Regions from separate parts of the Lysinibacillus sp. 10T31 genome, predicted to be linked through region 2. Evidence: riboswitches for the same ligand, from Rfam matches in the RefSeq annotation. Region 2 holds a riboswitch; each other region holds the start of a gene.
What was found. A riboswitch is a leader RNA that binds a small molecule or an ion and turns the genes downstream of it on or off. The one in region 2 is predicted to bind S-adenosylmethionine.

Region 1 (3,284 bases), on a different contig from region 2:
GTATTTCATATATTTACACAAATAATGAGCTACATGCCATCCCAGCAGACTCAACATTCGGAATTCCTATGAGCTTACAATCTCTTGAGGAAAGCACGCTTGTATCAGAGGAAGGTAAAAAAGAAGCATTAAAGGATTTAACAATGCCAAATGAAAGATTTACAAAGGAAAGCTCGATTGGGGAATTTTTAACGTATTATTTAGGCGAGGAGCTTGTTCAAAACCAAATAGCGCCTGTACTTGCAGGTGTATATTCTGGAGATTTAAATCAACTTTCAATTGCTTCTACTTTACCGTACTTAATCGATTACAAAAACGATTACGGTAGTATTATTAAAGGCTTCGATGCAAACAGGGAACAATTTGTGAAAGCCGCCAATAAAAAATTTATTTCATTTAAAAATGGTTTATCTTCACTAATTGATCGACTTGAAGAAACGTTAACGGATGTAGAAATTATAAAAGGGATTGCCACTACTAGTGTTAAAAAGCAGGAGAATCTATACGCTGTTACGTTAGCAAACGGTAAAATGATTGAAGCGAATCATGTTGTATTGGCACTGCCAAATGAAGCGGTACAAAGCTTATTGCAGGATGAATCTTTGAACTGTTATTTTGAACAATTTAATACTGCATCCGCCATTACGATTTATTTAGGATTTGATGTACCCGATAATAGATTACCAGCAGATGGAACAGGCTATATTGTGTCACATAATTCGGATGTTATATGTAATGCAGCAACGTGGACAAGTCGCAAGTGGAAACACACCTCAGCAGAAGGGAAATTACTGGTGCGACTTTTTTATAAGAGCATTAACCCTGAGTATGAGAGATTGCGTATGATGACAGATGAAGAGTTAGCAGCTGTTGCTCTAGAGGATGTAAGAAAAAGCTTGGGGATTGAGGAAAAACCAACTGTTGTTGACGTAACAAAATGGATCGACCAGATGCCGAAGTACGACTTGGCACATCGTGAAGCGTTGCAAGGTCTCTTACGAGAGCTCGAGAAAAACTATCCAAATTTATCAATAGCGGGATGCTCTTATTTTGGAGTAGGCATAGGTGCATGTATTCAAAATGGTAAAAAAATTGGTCAGGAGCTTGTAGAAAAGCTATCGTAATTGTTTGATATAAATCAAAATATTATAAATTTCGTAAAAATTATCCTTCGTTCAGTGAAATAGTCTTGACTCTATCGTTCGTAAACGATATGATTCTTTTAATTATTTAAAAAATTCATACTAAATTCTTATCAAGAGAAGCAGAGGGACTGGCCCTATGAAGCTTCAGCAACCAACTTATTGTCAGGTGCTAAATCCAGAAGACCGTGTGTCGAAGATGAGAAGGAAAACAATTACGAAACGTAAAAGCCTTCTTTTTTTATGAAAGAAGGCTTTTTTATTTTAACTTCTTTCAGCTGAAAGAAGTTAAAGCCTCCGGCGTATGTCACGGAATCGGAAAGGAGTTCTTAGAGGATGTTAGCCTAAAAATCATCGCATCCATGTGATAACGGCTAACTGACCTGCATCGGTAAAAATGCCACGTCCTGTGGCATTACCGAAATGACCGACATCGTGGCCCTCGTGCAGGCCTAAGCACAAAGCCGATTCCGGACGCAATTATTGCGAGGCATAATTGATAGAAAAAGGAAGAGAGGTTAGTTTTATGGGATTGCTTGAAAGGTTAAAAACGCATGTTCTTACAGCAGATGGTGCAATTGGTACGGTTTTATACGGCTATGGCTTGGAGTACTGTCATGAGGAAATGAATGTACAGAGACCTGAATTAATTGAAAAGATTCATAGAGAATATATTGCAGCTGGTGCTGATATTATTCAGACGAATACTTACGGGGCTAATGCCATAAAATTAGCCCGCTATGGATTGGAATCTCGTGTACAGCAATTTAATGAAGCCGCTATAACAATTGCAAAACGAGCAGCGGCAGATGGTGGACAATTTGTTTTAGGTACTATTGGGGGGATCCGTGGCATTCGTAAAAGTGACGCAACGTTAGAGGAAATTTTAGCAACCGTTGATGAGCAGGCAACTGTTTTACTGGCAGGAAATCCAGATGGTCTTTTACTTGAAACTTATTATGATTTTGAAGAGCTAGCAGCGACTTTAACAATGCTACGAGCTAAAACGAAATTACCGATTATTGCTCAAGTTTCTATGCACGAACCCGGAATTTTGCAAAATGGAATGAGCTTAAATAACGCCTTACATAAACTTGAATCGTTAGGTGCTGATATCGTAGGTGTTAACTGCCGCTTAGGCCCTCACCATACTATACAAGCATTTGAAGGTGTAGAGCTTCCTGAGAAGGCATTTATGTCAGCGTATCCGAACGCCTCTCTTCTTGATTTGGAGGATGGGCGTGTCGTTTATGAGTCGGAGGCAGATTATTTTGGTCGAGCAGCTGTAGAGCTTCGTGATCAGGGGGTACGTTTAATTGGTGGCTGTTGTGGTACGACACCAAAGCATATTGCTGCAGCGAAAAAGTACTTAGAGGAGCTATCCCCGGTTGAGGAAAAGTATGCAAAGCCAGAAAAAGTAGAGATTGTCCGTGAGGCAGAGCCAGCAAATTATGAGCCATTACATGAAAAAGTAAAACGTGAACGCTCAGTTATTGTAGAGTTAGATACACCAAGACATTTAGAAATTGAAGGCTTTATTGAAGGAGCAAAAAAAATATATGAAGCGGGCGCGGATGTAGTCATGATGGCAGATAATTCACTCGCTTCTCCAAGGATTAGTAATGTCGCAATGGGAGCCTTGCTGAAAGAAACACACGGGGTACGCCCGTTGACACATATAACATGCCGAGATCGTAATTTAATTGGTCTTCAATCACATTTAATGGGATTAAATGCACTAGGGATTCATGATATTTTAGCAGTTACTGGAGATCCGACAAAGGTAGGCGATTTCCCAGGAGCAACTAGCGTTTACGACGTATCTTCTATGGAGCTAATCCAATTAATAAAACAGTTAAATGAAGGTGTATCGTTCTCAGGGAAACCACTTCGTAAAAAGGCAAATTTCTCTGTAGCGGCTGCGTTTAATCCCAATGTACGTGTACTAGATAGAGCTGTCTCTCGATTAGAAAAGAAAATTGAACATGGGGCAGATTATTTTATTTCACAGCCTGTTTACACAAAGGAAAAAATCGTGGAAATTTACGAGGCGACAAAGCATTTAGAAACACCAATTTATATAGGCATTATGCCAGTAACGAGCTATAAAAGTGCGGAGTTCTTACATCATGAAGTGCCAGG
Region 2 (3,284 bases):
CGCCAAACTGAAACATCGTTTACTGTTTTGAATTTTACAGTGTGCTTTTCAAGGCATCAGGTCTATTATAATTATTATTATTATTTAGTAATTTATTATTTAGTAATTAATTATTAATTAGTAGTGACGGTTAATCCGTTAGCGGGTTTTCCGTCAATGGAGTAACCGTTATCGGATTTTCAGTCGGCGGTGTAATAGTATTTGAATACTAAAGAGTTTCTCGATCAGAACTACTGAGATTAATGCCTCCTTGTTAGTTATATACATATTAAGAGATGATATAGGGACATCAACTACGAAGTATTTTGGCAGGAAATATAAGAATCTTAGCAGCCGATATAATAAAATAATATTCAAGAAATCAAAATAAACTATAGAACGAAAACATTTGAACCAAAGCTGGTAAAACGGTATAAGATATAATAAAAAAATCATGTCATTTTAAATTTGAGCACTCTTTGATATATTTGAATCCATAGAACTATAGAAATATATCTAAAGTGGGTATCTCATGATACACTTTTCAATATAGACATTTTAGTTAGGAGTCTTTACATTGAAATCATTTTTAGCTGTTGGAATTGGCGGATTTTTGGGTGCCATCTGTCGATATAGCCTTGGTCTGGCACTTTCAAATAACGGTGGTTTTCCATTTGCGACACTTTGCATAAACATAATTGGTTGCTTTTGTTTAGCATGGCTATTTACAACGTTTACAAAGCGTACGCCTATAATTTTAGGAATTGGTACTGGCTTTTTTGGTGCCTTTACAACCTTTTCGACATTCTCTTTAGAGACGCTATTACTTTTGCAGGATAGTAAATGGCTACAAGCGGTTCTTTATATTTTAGGGAGTGTTTTTGGCGGTTTAGCTTCTGCATGGCTAGGATTTAAGGTAGCAAAGGGGCGCATCGTATGATAATTATTGGCATCGGTGGCTTTTTGGGTGCACTAACAAGATTTTATCTAGGAAAATTGATTGTCCATACATACCCATGGGCAACATTTTTTATTAATATAACGGGTTCTTTTGCGCTTGGCTTTCTATTTGCATTACATCCAACTGATTGGATTTGGCATTTTATAGGGCTTGGTTTTTTAGGAGCCTATACGACTTTTTCAACATTTGGTTTTGAATGTTTGCAGCTCTTTGAGCAGAAAAAATGGAGACAAGCAATTATTTATATAGGCACTACAGTTTTATTCGGTTTACTTTTCGCGACACTTGGCTTTTTCCTTGGGTAGCAGCATTTATGAGAAACTAGAGGTGATTTTTTGACACAGCCATCCATTGAACAATTAGAAGCGCTCGAAGCTGAAATTGAACAAACACTATACACTTTAATCGACCTAGAACTAGAAGAAAACTTTCCGGAAATGAATACACGCTTTGCACAATTGCTTGCAAAGGTTCAAGCAGCTCAGTTAATTGATTATAAACTTGATGTCCTCGTTGACCCTCAAGCATTTGCTACAGAAACATGTATTCTACTAAAAAGTTTAATAGAGGCAAAGGCTAGACCACATAAAAGACAACGCCTCCTAACACATCGTATGATTTTAAAAATATGGCTACGGAAAAATCAACGCTTTATGAATGAATTTTTACCCCAAATGTTTTAGGCGCCTCTCGATCTCTCAAGGGCGCCTTCTTTTATATTTACTTCTTTTAAGTCCCCTTCAATTGTTACACCAAATTTCCACAGCAGTACAAAAAATCGCAGTTCACTATCCCCTGTTACTTGTTCAAATTCCTTCTTAAATATTTCAGAATATAGCTTTAATTAAAAATATGTTGCAAATATTGATTTTTTATTATAATATTTATTATTGTGAAAAAAAATAATATATTTGCTTCTTATCAAGAGAGATGGAGGGACTGGCCCGATGATATCTCGGCAGCGGAACTTATGATTAAGTTACTGTGCCAAATCCAGCAGGCAAAGGCTTGATAGATAAGAGGAGTGTTTTATAGATATAAGGCCTCTTCTTGTTGTTACAAGAAGAGGCCTTTTTTCGTAAAAAAGAATGGACAAAAGACGTGTCCAATTTTATTTTTTGGAGGTAGACATGAAGAAAGAGAATCCATGGGCGTTGATCCCATTTGTTGTTTTTTTGATTTTATTTATTGGCTCAGGGGTTATTACAGGTGATTTTTACGCCTTCCCTGTCATTGTAGCCATTACCATTTCAGGCGCTGTGGCTTTGGCGATGAATCGAAAAGAATCGTTTACGCAAAAGGTTGATATTTTTTGCAAAGGCGCAGGAAATTTAAATGTTATGCTGATGGTTATTAYTTTTCTCTTGGCTGGTGCCTTTTCAGCGGTAGCAAAAGGCATGGGGGCAGTGGACTCCACTGTAAACTTTGCTTTATCGGTCGTACCACCAAACCTGCTTGTCGTAGGCTTGTTCATCATTGCCTGCTTTATCTCCCTATCGATGGGTACATCGGTAGGAACGATTGTTGCACTGGCGCCAATTGGAGTTGGGATAAGCGAGCATATCGAACTTTCCATGGCTTTAGTAATGGCAGCGATTGTTGGCGGTTCGATGTTTGGCGATAATTTATCCTTTATTTCAGATACAACAATTACTGCCGTTCGTTCACAAGGTGCACAAATGAAAGATAAATTTAAGGTGAATTTTTGGATTGTGTTGCCGGCAGCTATTGTAACGAGCATTATTTTAGGGATTATCACAATGGGTGAGACGGCACAAGTGGAACATTTAAGCTATAGTTGGATAAAAATTGTTCCCTATGTTTTGGTTATTATTTTAGCGTTAGCTGGAATGAATGTTTTCCTTGTTCTGGTATCTGGGATTGTTCTCGCCGGGGCTGTTGGCTTAGCGGATGGCAGCTATAATTTAATGAGCCTTTTTCAAAAGATCGGCGAAGGAATGTCAGGCATGTATGAAATGGCATTTCTTGCGATACTAATAGCTGGAATGGTGGAGGTTATTAAGTTTAACGGAGGGATTGACTTTCTTCTTCACCTTGCAACAAAAAGGATTAAATCGAAAAAAGGTGCTGAATTTGGCATTGCCGGCCTAGTGGGCTTAACAAATTTATCTACGGCTAATAATACGATTGCTATTTTAATTGCTGGTCCGCTTGCAAAAAATATTGCTGAACAGTATGGGATTGAGCCGAAAAAGTCCGCAAGTATATTAGATATTTTCTCCTGTACGATCCAAGGCCTTCTACCATACGGAGCCCAATTCCTGGCAGCCGCAAGTGTAGCCGGAATATCACCTGTGAGCATGCTGCAATACTCTTTCTATCC
Region 3 (3,284 bases), on a different contig from region 2:
TTTATTGAATCAGACCTTTCTTTATTGAGAATAATTTAAAAATTAAAGTGTATCAAAAAACAAAGGTTGATTTTCACTCCGAGCTGGCGCTTTCCGCGGGCTTGGCTTCAACTTCTTTAAGCGGGTGTCCAAACACCTGCTTAAAGAAGTTAAAGCCTCCGGCGGATGTCACAGAATCGAAAAGGAGTTCTTTGTGCAAGCACAAAGCCGATTCCGGACGCAATTATGCCAAGGCATAATTGATTATTTCCCTCGTCACTTCGTTCCTGCGGGGCTTTCAGCGCAAGCTCATCCCGCAGGAGTCGCCACTCTCCGCGAAAATCAACAGTTCCTCATCATAGAATGAGTCGACAAGCGAAACAAAAATAGTAATTATAGCTATGGTTAAAATACTATACTAGGAAATCCTCACCACATAGATTTACTCGAGTAAAACAAGATTAGATGCTCATCATAAAATGCTATATGGCAGAATCTGTCGATTGAATTACCATACAGCTCTATGAAAAACAAAGTGGTGTACGTATACATTTCAAATCGTGCCTAATCCTATATTAAGGTAATATTGCAAATGAGCGGACAGGGAATCCAGATGCTTTTTCAGGCTTCGGCACAATATTGAATATAACGGCCCCTTTTGAAGGTAGCTTATCTAAATTTGTCATAAGCTCAATTTGGTAAGTATCTTGCTCTAGCACAAAATATTCGCCGTCTAGCTTACCATTTTTACGAAAATCTGCTGCTGAATCCGTATCAAAAGTTTCGTGGCCAATAGCACTTACTTTTCGTTCGTTGAATAAAAATTGTAATGCTTCTAATCCCCAGCCAGGAATGTGATTATTGCCATCAGCGTCTTTGTTGCTGAAAGTCTCTTTATCTGGCCAACGTTTACTCCAATCGGTACGTAGCGCAACAAAGGTACCTGCTTCAATTTCTCCATATTCAGCTTCAAAGTTAAGAATATCTTGAACACTTAACGTGAAGTCGTTATTAACTTCGGCTTCCTTCGATTTATCAATAACAATTAGTGGTAGCACTAGTTCTTTTAGCTCCAATTCCTCTAAATAGCGTGTATCTCGCACAAAATGGATAGGTGGGTCGATATGGGTTCCGTATTGCCCTGGGAAAGTGAATTGCTGTGCAAAGAAGCCATCATCATGCGAAAATAATGTTTCAAATTTTGCATCATCAAACATAAAGAAATGTGGAGAATTTGGACCAAATGTATGTGTTAAATCTACCCATTCTTTCGTTTTCAATAGTTGAATTGCTTGTAAAAGTTCATTTGCCATAATATTTCCCTGCTTTCTTTTAATTATTTTGATTACAACAATAAAAAAGAGTCCTCCTTGAAGAAGAGGACTCTTGTGCAAAGCAACTAAGTAAGTCTTCTCATCTCTCAAGGCTGAATTTTGCCAATTGGAATTAGCACCATACCTATAGGCTGGTTGCTGAGACTTCATAGGGCCAATCCCTCCGTCTCTCTTGATAAGAAAAAAACAATATAAGAATTTTCAGAAACAACGATTACAAACACTTTAGCATATTTATTTATAGTTTACAAGTTCGATAGGGATACAAGGTTAAAATTCATAAAGATACTAAAAACAAAAAAGAGGCCCTCTTCAAAGGACCAACTCTTCACCAACCCAAAATTAGTGTTAGCTTACAACAGCTACTTTCAGTAAATGTTATACGAAATCCATCTGGTGTATAGGTAGTTTCGAATTTTATAGTAATGCCTGTTGACGTAATTAACTTTTCAACTTCCGTTTTATTTGATTGTTGTGCTGCGTTCATAAGATCATGCGCAAATTGCTCTGATTCATCAATTCTATCCGTAAGTAATTGTGCTTGCTGCATAATAACCTTGATCCGATTCGCGGAAGTCTTCAATTTCTTTGTATTGACAATCGGAAATGGACTTCTATTCGTTGGGTTTGTCGGCATTGCTAGATGGCTAGAAGGGTGTTGAATTGTTGGTTGATTCGCCATTACCCATGCCGGATAATAATTAGGATAGACAAAATATGGATAAGGATTGTAATGCAACTAAATTCCTCCTATCCTATAGCTGATACCTTATATTATGTACAACAAAGACTTTAGGTGTTAATGGTGGAGTCGTCCGATAAAAACTGAAATTGTTCCGATAAAACGAGAAAAGATTCCGATAAAAGCTAAAATTGTTCCGATAAATCTACAAAGTAATTATATAAAAATGAATTCATCGCAATAACGTGGAGTTGATTTCCGTTCCGACCGGTCACTTCATTAACATGAACAAATGACTTTTGTAGTGAAAGCAATAGTCGGGAACGGTAATCCACACATTCACAAAGGTTATTGTTTGTTTCTATCAAAGATTAACCATAGGAACGTAGTCGCTGCGGCAATCATCACCATACAGAATCCGTATATAGGAGTATGAGCTAATGATTGGTGGCGAACGATGATTCCTCCAATGTATGATCCTAGAAAAATACCAATGTTAAAGGCCGAAATATTTAATGCTGAAGCCATTGAAATAGCTGATGGTATATATTTTTCTGAAAGCTGAACGGCATAAAGCTGTAATCCCGGTACATTCATAAACATAAATAGCCCCATCATAAAGACCATTATTAATCCAACGATTGATGATTCTAAAAAGAAGTTGATGCCGAGTAGTGCCAATGCTAAGCCTATAAAGATAATAAAGATAGAACGTAAAGGGTTATTATTCGCAAAACGACCACCTAATGTATTACCGATGGCAACACAAATACCATACACAACTAAAATCACGACAATTGCCTTCGGTGAGTAGCCCATATACTGCTCTAAAATAGGAGAAACATAGGTGTATACAACGAATGCGCCACCATACCCAATTGCAGTAATAAAGAGGATTAATAACATTCGAATATTCCCTAATACTTTACCAATATCTCGAATGGATATTGGATTGCCTTTCGCTAAGTGACTTGGCACAAGCAGGGCATTACTAATTAATCCAATAATACCTATGATAACTATGAAAATAAACGACATTCGCCAATCGGTTACTTGTCCAATAAAAGTTCCTAGTGGGACACCAGTCACAGTTGCTAATGTTAGTCCTGTAAACATAAAAGCTATTGCACTTGCTCGTTTATTAGGTGCCACAACATCTGCAGCTATCACAGAGGCAATGGACATAAACACACCATGTGCCAATGCTGATATAACACGCCCAGTTAGTAGTAATGAGAATGAGGGCGCTAAGGCTGCAAGTAAATTACCGATAATAAATAGCACCATAA

Region 1: another riboswitch for S-adenosylmethionine. It lies ahead of AC1DCY_RS14905 (bifunctional homocysteine S-methyltransferase/methylenetetrahydrofolate reductase); the one in region 2 lies ahead of AC1DCY_RS18415 (Na+/H+ antiporter NhaC family protein).
Region 3: another riboswitch for S-adenosylmethionine. It lies ahead of AC1DCY_RS01185 (cyclase family protein); the one in region 2 lies ahead of AC1DCY_RS18415 (Na+/H+ antiporter NhaC family protein).

The regions. Positions count from the first base shown of each region.
Region 1 is NZ_JBFTHS010000023.1:48,258-51,541, forward strand. It holds gene AC1DCY_RS14900 (protoporphyrinogen oxidase) at 1-1,124, shown strand, start outside; SAM riboswitch class I at 1,250-1,348, shown strand; gene AC1DCY_RS14905 (bifunctional homocysteine S-methyltransferase/methylenetetrahydrofolate reductase) at 1,669-3,284, shown strand, end outside.
Region 2 is NZ_JBFTHS010000033.1:44,593-47,876, forward strand. It holds gene crcB (fluoride efflux transporter CrcB) at 557-919, shown strand; gene AC1DCY_RS18405 (fluoride efflux transporter FluC) at 916-1,245, shown strand; gene AC1DCY_RS18410 (hypothetical protein) at 1,276-1,623, shown strand; SAM riboswitch class I at 1,856-1,962, shown strand; gene AC1DCY_RS18415 (Na+/H+ antiporter NhaC family protein) at 2,071-3,284, shown strand, end outside.
Region 3 is NZ_JBFTHS010000001.1:217,068-220,351, reverse strand. It holds gene AC1DCY_RS01185 (cyclase family protein) at 555-1,292, opposite strand; SAM riboswitch class I at 1,390-1,495, opposite strand; gene AC1DCY_RS01180 (YuzC family spore coat inner layer protein) at 1,642-2,052, opposite strand; gene AC1DCY_RS01175 (MFS transporter) at 2,344-3,284, opposite strand, start outside.